DNA from 4 places in the Photorhabdus temperata genome. Region 4 is predicted to be linked to each of the others. Evidence: predicted binding sites of a transcription regulator. Region 4 holds the regulator's gene; each other region holds the start of a gene.
The links. Region 4 encodes PurR, which represses purine synthesis genes. Its sites were predicted from a motif close to CANGCAAACGTTTGCNTG; they were not measured.
Positions count from the first base shown of each region.

Region 1: a site for PurR is predicted at 1,696-1,713, ahead of LGZ99_RS16230 (NCS2 family permease). Genes of this name have one in related genera too.
Region 2: a site for PurR is predicted at 2,681-2,698, ahead of purM (phosphoribosylformylglycinamidine cyclo-ligase). Genes of this name have one in related genera too.
Region 3: a site for PurR is predicted at 2,170-2,187, ahead of epd (erythrose-4-phosphate dehydrogenase). Genes of this name have one in related genera too.

Region 1 is NZ_JAJAFX010000042.1:28,878-32,868, reverse strand. Features, by position in the region: gene LGZ99_RS16240 (RNA-guided endonuclease InsQ/TnpB family protein) at 1-831, opposite strand, end outside; gene tnpA (IS200/IS605 family transposase) at 890-1,294, shown strand; gene LGZ99_RS16230 (NCS2 family permease) at 1,825-3,174, shown strand; gene LGZ99_RS16225 (Na+/H+ antiporter) at 3,446-3,991, shown strand, end outside.
Region 2 is NZ_JAJAFX010000015.1:50,307-54,297, reverse strand. Features, by position in the region: gene ppk1 (polyphosphate kinase 1) at 1-205, opposite strand, end outside; gene speG (spermidine N1-acetyltransferase) at 295-840, opposite strand; gene purN (phosphoribosylglycinamide formyltransferase) at 941-1,579, opposite strand; gene purM (phosphoribosylformylglycinamidine cyclo-ligase) at 1,576-2,616, opposite strand; gene upp (uracil phosphoribosyltransferase) at 2,844-3,470, shown strand; gene uraA (uracil permease) at 3,539-3,991, shown strand, end outside.
Region 3 is NZ_JAJAFX010000020.1:64,519-68,509, forward strand. Features, by position in the region: gene LGZ99_RS09760 (MFS transporter) at 1-1,028, shown strand, start outside; gene LGZ99_RS09765 (SDR family NAD(P)-dependent oxidoreductase) at 1,061-1,807, shown strand; gene epd (erythrose-4-phosphate dehydrogenase) at 2,213-3,232, shown strand; gene pgk (phosphoglycerate kinase) at 3,318-3,991, shown strand, end outside.
Region 4 is NZ_JAJAFX010000002.1:152,688-156,678, reverse strand. Features, by position in the region: gene punC (purine nucleoside transporter PunC) at 1-713, opposite strand, end outside; gene punR (DNA-binding transcriptional activator PunR) at 860-1,768, shown strand; gene purR (HTH-type transcriptional repressor PurR) at 1,775-2,800, opposite strand; gene LGZ99_RS01355 (Grx4 family monothiol glutaredoxin) at 3,286-3,633, shown strand; gene rnt (ribonuclease T) at 3,748-3,991, opposite strand, start outside.

The sequences.
Region 1 (3,991 bases), on a different contig from region 4:
ACTGACCTTCAAATCTTCAATCACGATCATCGCGTGGTTTTTGCTTATTTTCGTGGTGGTCTTATGAAGGTAATCGCGCCGGATATTGGCGATGTGCGAATGCAGACGCTGAATTTTTCGCTTCTGTTTCTGCCAGTTGGCGCTGAACTTAACTTTGCGGCTTAACTGACGCTGAAGCCTCGCCAGCTTGCGCTGATTGCGCTTAAAACTGTTTACAGGTTCGTATATTGTGCCATCCGAGAGCGTGGCCAGTTTTGTTATCCCCGCATCCAGCCCAATCATTGAGGAGGATTCATGCTGGGGTTCAGGTGTCTCAATTTCGACCTGAAATGAGATGGACCATTTACCCGCTGACTGGCTGATGGTGGCATTTTTAATTTTTCCGTTCACCTCCTGCGATTGCCGGAATTTAACCCAACCGAGACCCGAAGGCAGTTTTACCCGACGAGGTTTAAGTCGACAATATTTCTCAAAATTAACGAAGCGGATCGCATCGCGTCCGTCATTTTTTCTCTTAAATACAGGCGCTTTTGCCGACAATTTTTTATCAAAACAACGTTTCCACGCCCCGTGTAAATCTTTGAGTTTTTGCTGAAGGTTATCCGTGTAGGCTTCCTGCAAAAAGGCGTGTTCTGGCATGTTTTTCCACACCGTGAGCATCCTGTTCAGCTCAAAAGCGGAGGGAAGTTTGCCGCCTGACTCAAGCATGCGCTTCGTTTCGTCAAGCCCGTGATTCCAGACGAAACGAGCACAGCCGCATAACTGCCGCAGACGCTGCGACTGTTCTTCGGTTGGCTCTAGTCTGAACTTGTAGGCTTTCAGTATTAGCATTATCATTCAGTGTGTAGTCAGTTTGTTCTCTATTTTACTGTGCCTTCGGCTAACTTCAATGCAAAAATACAAAATTAATCGTTCACGACATGCCGCCTTTCTTTTGCATGTACATCTTGTGTTTGTGACCAAATACCGTAGAAAGATTCTTGGCGAGCGACACTATGCAGCCTTTCATCAGTATGCAGGTGAAATCTGCCGTGACTTCGGCGCAGAACTTAAAGAAAGTCACGGCGATTTAGATCATGTTCATATGCTGATTGAGTATCCCCCGACCGTTCAGCTATCGGTATTGGTTAACTCGCTGAAAGCAGTCACCTCCCGTCGCTTACGTAATGAGTTTCTGGACTTACGCGGAGCATACGGAAAGGCCGTTCTCTGGTCTCGCTCCTACTTTGCGGGTTCATGCGGTGGAGCACCGCTGGAAGTGGTGAAACAATACATTCAACATCAGCGTGGCTAATGATTCTACGGGCTTTTCAAGCCCGTCCAAATTCCCCTCCCGCCTGATGTCGGCGGGAGTACCCTTTGGAGGTAAAGATGGGAATTTGAGTTGTTAAGCCCAGCTTATTATACAGACTGATTCCAGTTATATAGCCGATACGGCGTCCGTTACGAAATCAGAAGGTTTTGATTTTCTCTTGATCTGAAGGTTTTTGCTCGCCAAATAGCCCGTTTTTATCAGTTTGGTTTTGATGCTCATGGTTTACCTCCTGTTGGTGACTTTATCAAGTTTTTCACGAGAAAAACATGACAATAAACAGGCAGCTTTTTTGTGTTAAAAATACGGTTAGCTCTTGATTCCAACACCATAATCACTGGATAATCTTTCGCCTCAAATTCTCTCACCGTTTTTTATTCTGAAAGCCAAACGATTGCTTTTATGGTTTGTGAAACCAATTGGTGCAATATTCATTATTGTTATTAGGTGAAGTAATCGTTTTCGTTTGGCGGAAAGCGGAGAAATACATGAATATAATGCAGGGGAACAACATGATATCCGGCACTCAGGCACCAGCTAAATACAAGCTGGATAAGTATTTTAAATTGACCGAACGTGGAACAACGGTACGCCGTGAAGTTCTGGCAGGACTCACGACTTTCCTGGCGATGGTTTATTCAGTCATCGTTGTTCCGGGTATGCTAGGGCAGGCTGGGTTTCCTCATACTGCTGTTTTTATTGCGACCTGTTTGGTTGCCGGTTTTGGCTCTTTGTTAATGGGGCTTTGGGCTAATCTGCCAATGGCGATTGGTTGTGCAATTTCACTGACTGCATTTACCGCTTTTAGTTTGGTTTTGGGGCAGCAAATCAGTATTCCGGTTGCGCTCGGTGCGGTATTCCTGATGGGCTGTTTGTTTACTGTGATTTCTGTTACCGGTATTCGCTCCTGGATTTTGCGCAATATTCCTATGGGTATTGCTCATGGTGCGGGGATTGGTATTGGGCTGTTTTTGTTGCTGATTGCGTCAAATGGCGTTGGTTTGGTCATTAAGAACCCGTTGGAAGGTTTGCCTGTTGCTCTGGGTTCGTTCACTTCTTTTCCGGTTATGATGACTTTGCTTGGTCTGGCGGTTATTTTTGGCCTGGAAAAATTGAAAGTTCCAGGTGGCGTGCTGCTAGTGATTGTGGTGATTTCTGTTATCGGGCTGATTTTTGATCCGGCTGTGAAATATCAAGGCTTCTTTAAAGTACCCAACTTGGGAGATGACGGCCTGTCTTTGGTTTTTAGTATGGATATTATGGGGGCTTTGCAGCCGATTGTATTACCCAGTGTACTGGCATTGGTAATGACTGCGGTATTTGATGCAACCGGTACAATCCGCGCAGTGGCGGGGCAAGGGAATCTGTTGGATAAGGGCGGGCAGATTATTAATGGCGGTAAAGCGCTGACTGCCGATTCTGTCAGCAGTATTTTTGCAGGCGTCATCGGTGCCTCTCCGGCTGCGGTATATATCGAATCAGCGGCGGGTACCGCAGCAGGGGGTAAAACAGGTTTAACTGCAACAGTTGTCGGTATCCTGTTCCTGTTAATTTTGTTCCTTTCTCCACTTTCATATCTTGTACCCGCGTATGCGACCGCGCCGGCGCTGATGTATGTTGGTTTGCTGATGTTGAGTAATGTCAGAAAGCTGGACTTCGATGATTTTGTTGGAGCGATGTCCGGTATGCTCTGTGCGGTCTTTATTGTTCTGACTTGCAATATTGTCACCGGTATTATGCTGGGTTTCGGTTCTCTGGTTATTGGCCGTGTCTGTTCCGGCGAATGGCGTAAGTTAAATGTCAGTACAGTAGTGATCACGATCGCTTTGGTAGTATTTTATGCTGGTGATTGGGCTATTTGATTGATTAAAAAGTGCGTAAGGTGTCTTCATGCCTACGCACTTTGCCATTTCTTGCGATTACTTTTGAATTCTCAATTATTTCACCGCTATTTATCTGATTAGTTTACAATATTCCTGCAATTCTTTCGGATACGACTCAGCATGTATCTACCTTTTTCGATTGATTCAGTTATTTTAGCATTAAGATCTATTCTCACGGTTTTTGTTTTGGCGGGAAGAAAAGAGTCTCAATCTGTATATCAACGGTTCTCAGGTAAATTGTAAGGGCAACATGGAAATATTCTTTACTATTCTGATTTTGATTTTGGTGGTTTCAGTCTCTGGTGTTTTGGCTAAGGTGATTCCGTTTCGCATACCTCTGCCGTTAATGCAAATTGCAATGGGTGCATTGCTAGCCTTGCCGCATTTTGGCTTACATGTGACTTTCGATCCTGAGCTGTTTCTTGTCTTGCTAATCCCTCCTTTGTTATTCGTTGATGGTTGGAAAACGCCAACCAGAGAATTTTTCCAGTACGGAAGGGAAATTTTCATACTGATGCTGGTATTGGTACTGGTTACTGTTATCGGTATTGGTTATCTGATCTACTGGCTGATGCCAGGCATTCCATTAATTGCTGCCTTTGCCCTTGCCGCCGTGCTATCACCAACGGATGCGGTGGCTTTATCATCCATTGTTGGAAAAGGGCGCATGCCTAAGCGTATGATGAGTGTGATGGAAGGGGAAGCGTTGATGAATGATGCTTCCGGCCTGGTAGCCTTAAAGTTCGCTGTAGCGATAGCGATGGGAACGATGGTATTTACTGTTACCGGTGCGACT
Region 2 (3,991 bases), on a different contig from region 4:
ATCCCCGCGCTTCATTAATCAGTATCCGCCGTTTCACATCAGCAAAACGAACTTTGTAGAATTCGTCCAGATTATTGGAGTAAATACCCAGGAACCGCATCCGTTCTATCAATGGGTTGCTCTTATCCGCCGCTTCCTGAAGCACACGTTCGTTGAAGGATAACCAACTCAGTTCTTTCTCGGTATAGAGCCTGTCTTGGGACATTGTTACTCCAGGTGTTGAGGTGAATGTGTTGAAATTTTGAGTGTTATTAGTCGTGGCCTGTTGTTATAACCTCGTCTGTCATGATGGGTTCAGGCCTTTTTATCTGCCTTGGACGCGAAGTATTGATGTTGGAATACACACATGCGAATTGCTGTGCGGTAACAGCCGTTAATAAAGAATTCATCTATTAATTCGCCCTCAGTGTAGAAACCCAGCTTACTATAGATATGAATGGCTTTACTGTTCTCCTTATCGACAATCAGGTAGAGTTTATACAGATTAAGCACAGAAAATGCGTATTCCATCGCCAGTTCTGCCGCTTTGGTTGCATGGCCCTGGCCCTGATATGCCGGATCGATAATGATCTGAAATTCTGCCCGGCGATGGATGTAGTCGATTTCGACTAATTCAACCAGCCCAACTTTGGCATCAGAACTCGCGATAATAAACCGGCGCTCGTTCTGATCGTGAATATGTTTGTCGTAGAGATCGCTTAGTTCAACGAAAGCTTCATAAGGCTCTTCGAACCAGTAACGCATGACGCTGGCGTTGTTATCTAATTGATGGATAAAAGGCAGATCTTCCCGCTCAAGGGGGCGTAACCTGACAGGTGGAGAATGAGAACCACCAGACATTTGATACCTCGGTTTTTAATAAATAAGAGAGTATTATTAATAATAGTTCGCAGTGCCGGGTATATTACCACAGCACTGTAATTAGGGGTGAATAAATAGATTATTCTGCGGCATAGCCTTGTGGAGGAAGAATATTCCCATCCAGATGGGCTTTGCCATTAACCATGCTCAGGCGTCCTTCGACAAACCAGTTGATAACTAATGGGTAGATATCGTGCTCCTGAGTTTGGACCCGTTTAATAACCTCACTTTCCTGGTCATTTGCAAAAATGGGAACTTTGGCTTGCAGGATCACCGGGCCGCCATCCAGCTCTTCTGTCACAAAATGAACGGAGGTGCCGTGTTCTGTATCGCCATTTTCCATTGCCTTGCGGTGAGTATGCAGGCCGGGATATTTTGGCAATAGAGAAGGGTGAATGTTTAGCAGGCGACCAAAGTAGTGCTGAACAAAATCCGGCGTCAGAATACGCATATAACCTGCGAGAACGACTAAATCGGGTTGATACTGATCGATGGCGTGTTTCAGTGCTTGATCATAAGTCTGACGATCCGCATAGTTTTTCGGGCTGACGACATGGGCGGGAATTTCCGCCTGTTTAGCCCGTAGCAGACCGTAAGCATTAGCGGTATTACTGAATACCGCACAAATTTGCCCACTGATTTTGTTCTGCTGGCAGGCGTCAATCACCGCCTGGAGATTGCTGCCGTTGCCGGAGATCAATACAACGATGTTTTTCATTGAATAACAACCTGTTGTTCGTTCTCTTTCTGTGTGGCGATGGTACCGATTTGCCAGGCTTTTTCACCGGCGGCGTTGAGTAATTCAAGCGCTTGTTCAACGGCTGTTTGTGGTAATGCAATGACCATCCCGACACCACAGTTGAATGTACGGTACATTTCATGACGGCTGACATTACCGGTTTGTTGCAGCCAGTTAAATATTGCCGGCCATTGCCAACTGGATTCATTAATTTGTGCCTGGGTATTTTCAGGCAGGACACGTGGAATATTTTCCCAGAAACCGCCGCCGGTCAGATGAGCAATTGCGTGAACATCAACGTGCTCAATCAGGGATAAAAGGGATTTCACATAAATTTTTGTCGGGGCGAGCAGGTGATCTGCCAGTGATTTGCTTTCAAGCTCGGTTGTTTCTGGATCTGTGTTGCTGACGGCCAGAATTTTGCGTATCAGAGAATAGCCGTTTGAATGAGGGCCACTGGCGGCGAGAGCAATCAGGGCATCACCAGCCTGAACTTTACTGCCATCAATGATTTCTGATTTTTCAACAACACCAACACAGAAACCGGCAACATCATAATCTTCACCATGATACATCCCCGGCATTTCCGCAGTTTCACCACCAACTAGAGCACAGCCGGATAATTTACAACCTTCCGCGATACCGGTGATAACGCTGGCGGCGGTATCAACATCCAGTTTTCCGGTTGCATAATAATCAAGGAAGAACAGGGGTTCTGCGCCCTGGACAACCAGGTCGTTGACGCACATTGCAACTAAATCAATGCCGATAGTGTCATGGCGTTTGAGATCCATCGCCAGACGCAGTTTGGTACCCACACCGTCGGTACCGGAAACCAGAATAGGTTCGCGGTATTTTTGCGGTAATGCACATAAAGCGCCAAATCCACCTAAACCGCCCATGACTTCTGGACGACGAGTCTGTTTTACAACACCTTTGATACGGTCTACCAAGGCATTACCCGCATCGATATCTACACCGGCATCTTTATAGCTGAGAGAGGTTTTGTTGGTCACTGAGAAGCCCTCAAGGCAGTTGCATTTGATAAATTAAGATAGAACTTTGACAATTCTAGCAGCCTAAGCAAACGTTTGCGAGACTCTTATGCAGGATCTCCGTTATAGGAGAAAAGCCGTGCGTTTGATTAAAATCAACAGATTGGTAGTGGTGTTATGGTTAAAAAGCGGTATAATCTCGCGATTTTTTGTCTGCCGGCGACTTGACAATACAGTAGGAGAAGTCCATGAAGATCGTTGAGGTGAACCACCCACTTGTTAAACATAAACTCGGCCTGATGCGAGCGAATGATATCAGCACCAAACGCTTTCGTGAACTGGCCGCAGAAGTCGGAAGCCTTCTGACTTATGAAGCCACCGCTGATTTAGAAACTGAAAAGGTCACTATTGATGGCTGGTGTGGCCCAGTAGCTGTTGAGCAGATTAAAGGTAAGAAAATAACCGTTGTGCCTATTCTGCGTGCGGGATTGGGTATGATGGATGGCGTATTGGAGAACGTACCAAGTGCCCGGATCAGTGTCGTAGGTGTGTATCGCGATGAACATACGTTAGAACCGGTCCCTTATTTCCAGAAACTTGCTTCTAATATTGATGAACGTCTGGCGCTGGTAGTTGATCCCATGCTGGCGACCGGCGGTTCCATGATTGCAACTATTGATTTACTGAAAAAAGCAAGCTGTCAGTCGATTAAAGTTCTGGTTTTGGTTGCGGCGCCTGAAGGTATTGCTGCACTGGAAAAAGCCCATCCTGATGTAGAACTGTATACCGCTTCTATTGATGAGAGACTCAATGAACAGGGGTACATTGTGCCCGGCCTGGGGGATGCAGGCGATAAAATATTTGGTACAAAATAATAAGTTAGCCGACTTTTGAGTCGGCTTTTTTTTGGTTCGTGATGCGATAATATGAAGAGGATAAACAAATGACCCGTCGCACTATTGGGGTAGATGAGCGGCCTTCACTTTTACAGACCATTCCACTGAGCTTCCAACATCTTTTTGCTATGTTTGGTGCAACGGTATTGGTGCCGATTCTGTTTAAAGTCAACCCGGCGACGATTCTGCTATTTAACGGAATTGGTACATTGTTATATCTGATTATCTGTAAGGGAAAAATTCCGGCGTATTTGGGATCGAGTTTCGCATTTATTTCACCGGTTTTATTGTTGTTGCCACTGGGGTATGAATTAGCGTTGGGCGGTTTTATCCTGTGTGGTGTGCTGTTCTGCCTGGTTTCATTGATTGTCAAAGTGGCGGGACGAGGCTGGATTAATGTGCTGTTTCCACCTGCGGCAATGGGGGCGATTGTTGCGGTTATCGGGCTGGAACTTGCAGGTGTTGCGGCTGATATGGCCGGTTTGCGTCCGGCAGAAGGC
Region 3 (3,991 bases), on a different contig from region 4:
TCTCCTTGTATGCGTTTGCGATGGCTTTCGGCGGTCCGCTTCTTGCCATAGGGCTGCTAAAGACTCCACCCAAGACAGCGCTGATCATCCTTTATCTGATTTTCATTGGCGGTGAGACGCTTGGGGCGCTTGCTGAGTCGTATAGCGCACTGATGGTGGCAAGATTGATCACGGGGGCTGTATCGGGGGCTTTCTTTGGTGTTGCTCTGGCGATATGTGTAGAACTTGTTGCGGAACAGCGGAGGGGTTGGGCGACTTCCATTGTGCTTGCCGGAATCATGATCGGGACGATTTTGGGACTGCCGATGGCTAACTTAATTGGTGCACATATCGGCTGGCGTGAGAGCTTCTGGACGGTAACTGGTTTGGCTACCATCGCGGGTGTAGTAAGTGTAGTCTGGATCCCTTCTATACCAAAACAGGCTGCTATCAGCTTGGGAGGAGAATTGGCGGCCTTGAAAAACCCGAAGCTATGGGGTGCCTTTTCCACCAGTATGTTGATCATAGGTGCTACTTTTGCCGCATTCACCTATTTCACGCCCATCCTTAAGGATATTACGGGCTACAGTGACGGGGCAGTAGCGAGTTTATTGTTCGTGTATGGGGCTGCTACCGTCATTGGCAACATGGTTGTCGGGAAGTTGGCAGATAGCCATACAATATCGATTTTATCGATTGGATTGGTCTTGCTTTCCTTATTTCTCCTATTGTTCGGCGTATTCGCGGACAACAAATCAATTGCCGCGTTGGCACTGGTTGGCATCGGTTTAGTCGGTGTAACGATGAATCCAGCTATGGTTTCACGTGTAATGCGGACCGCTAACGGACGTCCCTTGGTTAATACGCTGCACACATCTGTTATCACGCTGGGTATTGTCGTTGGTGCCTTCCTTGGAGGCCTTTGTATCAGTGTCGGATATGGTTTGCGATCGCCACTGTGGGTCGGATTTTTCATGGCTATTGCGGGTCTCATGACTTTGATTCCTGAAATTCGGTCGTTACGTCGTGCGAGTCCTGTAACTCGATAATCAAAGTTAAAATTGCACTCTTGGAGGTGAGTATGTCTGATCTTTCTGAAAAGGTAGCATTGGTCACTGGTGGTAGCCGTGGCATCGGAGCTGGTATTGCCCGTCGGCTGGCTTTGGATGGCGCGCATGTGGTCATTACATTTGCCAACAACACTATTGCGGCAAAAAACGTTCTGGACGACATACAAAAATGCGGTAGGCGTGGGGATGCGATTCAAGCCGATGTAGTGGATGCTCCGGCTATCATATCGGTAATCGATCAGGTGATTCGGCAATTTGGCCGCCTCAATATCTTGGTTAATAACGCAGGATACATGGATTCTAGTCTTAGCCCGTTGTCAGAGATTCCATTGGACACGGTGGATAAAACTATATTGGTGAACATCAGAGCTGCTTTCTTGTTCGCCCAATCGGCCTCGCCGTATCTTGGTGAGGGGGGAAGGATCATCAACATCGGAAGTTGTGTTGGTAGCCGAGTCCCAGGAGCTGGATTGACCTTGTATGCAATGAGTAAATCGGCAATGACCGGTTTGACGAAAGGGCTGGCCCGTGATCTTGGAGGAAAAGGCATCACGGTGAACCAGATTTCTCCAGGCCCTATTGATACTGACATGAATCCTGTTAATGGCCCCAATGCAGATTTCTGGCGCTCCCTTACTACCCTTGGTCAGTATGGTTCAACAACCGATATTGCAGCCGTAGTGAGCTTCCTGGCAAGTAAGGAGGCCACTTTTATCACTGGTGCGGACATTGCAGTGGATGGTGGAACGAATATTTAGCCGTTATATTGGTAGCCATAGCATTGATAGCCCATATTTGGGCGGCTATAGCAACTTATAGTCGCCCTTAATATGCCAGTGTCCGGGGGGCAATTTTCTAATGCCCTGGACTACTGCACTAACCACAGAATCTGATACAGGGATTAAGAAGCCGTATCTCCTTGCAGGAATGTTGGTGCTCCAATCACGCCCATTTTATTATTTTTTCCATTTCGTGAGTTGATCACTTTTTACTATTGCCATCAATCTGCTTTTCCCTTAATCTCATTGCCAGTAGCTGAATCGTTTCATTTTGTTATCTGGAGGCCACAGTTTTAGCAATTTTGTGATAAACAATCAGTACATTAGTGATTGAGTCAGTTATCCTAAACGGTTGCGTGGTAATAACTATATTCAGGGAGTAACATGACAATCAAGGTAGCAATAAACGGTTTTGGCAGGGTAGGGCGCAGTATTTTACGTGCTCTTTATGAGTCTGGGCGTCGGGCTGAAATTGCTATTATTGCTGTTAATGAGTTGGCGGGTGCCGAAGGGATTGCCCACTTGCTGAAGTATGACTCCAGTCACGGTCGTTTTGCCTGGGATGTGCGTCTGAATAATGATTTGTTGCAGGTTGGTGACGATAATATTCGTCTGTTTCATCAACCCGATATATCGGCATTGCCCTGGCAGGAACTGGGGATTGATATTGTTCTTGATTGCAGTGGGATATATGGCAGCAGAGCTGATGGAGAGGCACATCTTGCCAGTGGCGCAAAAAAGGTGCTGTTTTCTCATCCGGGTGGCAATGATTTAGACGCGACGGTGGTCTATGGTGTGAATCAGGAGCTGCTGACAGCAGAAGATCGCATTGTATCCAATGCTTCTTGCACCACTAACTGCATTATTCCCATCATTAAATTATTGGATGATGCATTTGAGATTGAATCTGGCACAGTGACAACAATTCATGCCTCAATGAATGACCAACCTGTGATTGATGCCTATCATCAAGATTTACGGCGTACCCGGGCCGCCAGCCAGTCTATCATTCCGGTGGATACCAAACTGGCCGCAGGGATAACCCGGATTTTTCCAAAATTCTGTGACCGTTTTGAAGCCATCTCAGTGCGCGTACCAACGATTAATGTGACTGCTATTGATTTGAGCGTTACAGTAAAATCTCCAGTGAATGTCAAAAAAATCAATGAATTAATGCAAAAATCAGCAGCAACTTCATTTCGTGGTATAGTTGACTATACCGAATTGCCGTTAGTCTCAACGGATTTTAACCACGATCCCCACAGCGCGATTGTTGATGGCACACAAACGCGGGTTAGTGGGCAACATCTGATTAAGACATTAGTCTGGTGTGATAATGAGTGGGGTTTTGCTAATCGAATGTTGGATACAACGTTAGCAATGGCTGCTACGGGTTTCAAATGATCTGTTGCTGACAGACGGTGCATAATAATAGATCTGCACACGGCACAAGATTAAACAATTTAGAGAATCAACGAGAGGATTCACCATGTCTGTAATTAAGATGACCGATTTAGATCTGGCGGGTAAGCGAGTTTTGATCCGCGCTGACCTGAACGTTCCGGTAAAAGATGGCAAAGTCACCTCTGATGCGCGTATCCGTGCTTCTTTGCCGACCATCGAAGCAGCATTAAAACAGGGCGCTAAGGTTATGATCACTTCTCACCTTGGCCGCCCTACTGAAGGCGAATACAATGAAGAATTCTCGCTGAAACCAGTAGTAAATTACCTGAAAGAGAAATTATCTTCCCCGGTTCGTCTGGAAAAAGCGTATCTGGAAGGTGTGGACATAGCGGAAGGTGAGCTGGTTGTTCTGGAAAATGTTCGCTTTAATAAAGGCGAGAAGAAAGACGACGAAACGCTGGCGAAAAAATACGCTTCTCTGTGTGATATTTATATCATGGATGCATTCGGTACGGCGCATCGTGCTCAGGCTTCTACCCACGGTGTGGCTAAGTTTGCTCCTGTTGCCTGTGCAGGTCCTTTGCTGTCCGCAGAACTGGAAGCATTGGGTAAAGCGCTGGATAAGCCAGCCCGTCCAATGGTTGCTATCGTTGGTGGTTCTAAAGTTTCGACCAAGCTGACCGTATTGGACACCCTGTCCAAAATCGCCGATCAACTGATTGTGGGCGGAGGTATCGCGAATACTTTTGTTGCCGCGGA
Region 4 (3,991 bases):
TAGCCCATATTACTGAGAATAAAAGGTGAACCTGTTAACCAGGCAAAAAAACCAGCGCTGCATGATGCAAATATCAGGACGTTGCCACTGAACACCGGAGATTTTAGTAACGTAAAGAAAGATACATTGCTTTTCTGCGTTTCAGTCTCACGCTTTTTTTGGCGGTTTTCTTGCAGGAATAGAGTAGGCAACAGCAGTAATAATGTAATTGCCAGTAATACCAGAAAAATGATGCGCCAGCCGCCATGTTGTAACAGCCAGGCACCCATCAAAGGCGCCAGGGCAGGGGAAAGTGCGACTAGGGGCATGATCGTGGCAAAAACGCGTTTAGTATGGTTGGCGTCATAACGATCAATAACTAATGCTTGCCATGAAACTGCGGCTGAACAAACACCTATGGCTTGGATAAAACGCAAAACTAAAAGTTGCGTGGCGTCTGTTATCCAAAGCATACCCAGACAGCCAACAGAAAACATTGATAACCCGGTGATGATAATAGGCTTTCTTCCAAAGCGATCGGAAAGAGGCCCCCACAAAAGTTGAGCAAAGGCAAAACCTGCAAGAAAGATGCTCAGGCTGGCACTGATTGCTCTCGCCGATGTACCTAATTCTTGTTGCATAGGGCCGAATGCCGGTAGATACATATCAATAGCCAGGTAACCCAGCATACTCAAGCCTGCAAGGTAGAACATGAACTGACTTGAGTTTTTCATTTGATTACTCTCTTTGGATGTCATGATTGAAATAACTTGCTGTGTAGGTAGATAAGAATATTTTTACATATTCTATATGCCGTGATTTTTACTTGTGAAACGGTAATATTTGGATAATGCTGTGAAAAAAATTGAAAGGTAAAATTATGTGGTCAGAATATTCACTTGAAGTTGTGGATGCTGTTGCCAGAACGGGAAGTTTTAGTGCTGCTGCAACGGAACTTCACCGCGTCCCTTCTGCAATCAGTTATACCGTAAGACAACTGGAAGAGTGGCTTGCGGTCCCGTTGTTTGAACGTCGTCATCGGGATGTGGAATTAACTGAGTCAGGCACTATTTTTATCAAAGAGGCTCGCGCTGTTATCAAAAAAATGATTGACACTCGTCATCAGTGCCAACAGGTTGCAAATGGCTGGAGAGGGCAATTCAGTATTGCTATTGACCGGGTTGTTAAACCAGAACGCAGTCGTCAGCTTATTCTTGATTTTTATCACCATTTTCCTGATATAGAGCTGTTTATTCATCAGGAAGTATTCAATGGTGTATGGGACGCGCTGGTGGATGGCCGGGTTGATGTTGCAATTGGCGCCACCCGGGTAGCGCCGGTAGGGGAAAGGTACAGTTTCCGAGATATGGGATTTATGCCCTGGCTGTGTGTCGTCAGTACGGGTCATGCTTTGACTCAGCTGACCGGCCCTCTGTCAGATGATCAAATGCGACCTTATCCTAGCTTGTGTCTTGAGGATACATCCCGCAATTTACCGAAGCGTGACACCTGGACTCTGGATAATCAGCGCAGACTGGTGGTACCTGATTGGGAATCTGGTCTGGCTTGTCTGAACGAGGGTTTATGTGTGGGGATGGCACCTAAGCATAGGGCAATGCCGCTGATCCGGCAGAAAAAACTGGAAGCATTGGAATTAGAGCAGCCTTTGCCGGATAGCCCGTGTTGTTTGACATGGGTGCAAAATAGCCATTCTCCGGCATTAAGTTGGCTTCTTGGCTATCTCGGCGATAGTGAAACTCTTAATGCTGAATGGCTTCAGGATGAATAGGGAGGATTAACGGCGATAGTCGATAAAGGGGCCATCTGTGACAGAACGCCGTTCAACCAAACGTGGATGTACTTCAATAGTTTGTGCATCTTCACGTTTACTGACTATTCTATCCAGTAACATAGAAAATGCCATTTGTCCCAGACGTTCTTTTGGCTGATGGATAGTCGTCAATGCCGGAGAGAAATAGCGGGCGTTGCGTATATTATCGTAACCGATCACAGAAATATCCTGTGGGACGCGTAATCCTAGTTCATCAGCAGCACAAATAGCCCCCATTGCCATAACATCGCCACCACAGAAAACTGCGGTCGGACGCTGTTTTTGATTCAGAATTTGATGCATGGCTTTGTAGCCCGATTCGGGTTCAAAATCCCCTTGAACAATCCACTCTTCTCTGATTGGAATACTGGCTTCTTTTAAGGCTTTCAAGAATCCCTGATGACGGCCGCCACCGGTATTTCGTGCCAGGGGGCCAGGGATCGCACCAATATCACGATGACCACGTTCAATAAGATAGCGACCAGCCAGATAACCGCCGTGGAATGCGTTATCAATAATAGTATCAGTGAAATTACTTCTGGCTTGCCCCCAATCCATGACGACCATTGGGATATTGCGATAATCTTCTAACATTCCCAGCAATTGTTCCGGGTACTCTGAACACATCACCAGCAATCCATCTACCCGTTTTTGTGCCAGCATGGCCAGATAGGCTTTCTGTTTATCAATGTTATTGTGTGAGTTACACAAAATCAGCGTATAGCCTTTGCTATAACAACTGTTCTCAACGGCTTCGATGACTTCAGCAAAATAGGGGGCTTCGCTGGACGTTGCCAGTAATCCGATCGATTTTGTATGGTTAACTTTCAGACTGCGGGCAACAGCACTGGGTGAATAACTCAGTTCTTTGATAGCAGCCCAAACGGCGGCCTTGGTATCTTCGGCGACGAAACGGGTTTTATTAATAACATGGGATACGGTAGTGGTTGAAACGCCAGCGTGCTTAGCCACATCTTTGATCGTTGCCATGAGATGAAATACTCCTGACCTTTTGGTCTAAATTTAAAACTCTTTGTTAATTATTTACCAGTATCTTTATACATTAGGGTGTCTGCTGGCAATAATTTAGCGATAAATCCTGAATTTTGTCTGATCTGGCTCAAAAGTGAAAGCAATAATCAATGTTATAAAATACAGGGTGATCGTTATTTTATGTTTTTTCCTTAATGTAAGGATAATTAACCATGTTAACTGAATGGTATTTTTGGTTATAGACTTCTATTCTTAGGGGGGATCGATGAATACCGATTTGAAGCTTGGCTTATTTACTGCGGTGAGCACGTTGGTGATGATTGCCATTTTTGCTGCTGTTTGCTTGATCTTTGCCTGATAAAGGCCATCCTTACCAGGATAAGAAAATATCAGGATGCATATTGGTGAGAGAAAATGGTATTCTCCGCCAATATTGTGACGATGTTGGTTATCAACATACTGTTGGTTTAAAGGAAATAAAAATGACGATTATTGAGAAGATTGAGCGCCAAATTAAAGAGAACCCGATTCTGCTGTATATGAAAGGCTCTCCTAAATTACCAAATTGTGGATTTTCTGCCCAGGTTGTTCAGGCTTTATCTGCATGTGGTGAACGTTTTGCTTATGTAGATATTTTGCAAAATCCAGATATTCGTGCAGAATTGCCAAAGTATGCTAACTGGCCAACGTTTCCTCAGCTTTGGGTCGAAGGTGAGTTGATAGGTGGATGCGATATTATTATTGAAATGTATCAACGTGGTGAGCTACAAACATTAATTAAAGAAACCGCTGATAAATATCGCTCTCAGGATGAAAACGCGACAGAATAATTTTTAAATTAGCGACAGGCTATTATGTTATCTCCCCATATGTTGATATATGGGGGTTTTTGTTATTGCTTAAATTTTAATTTGATTATATTAATCTTATAGTTAGCTATAAGTCTATCCGGTTTTTTCTTCTTCTGTTGTCGCTAAGGGCCAGCCGCCAAGTTGTTTCCAGCGATTAACCATTTCACAGAATAATTCAGCGGTACGCTCAGTATCATATAAGGCGCTGTGAGCCTGATTATTGTCGAATGGGATCCCGGCTGTGGCGCAGGCTTTTGCTAAAATCGTTTGTCCTAATACCAGGCCACCCAAAGCAGCCGTATCAAAAGTCGCAAATGGATGAAATGGATTCCGTTTC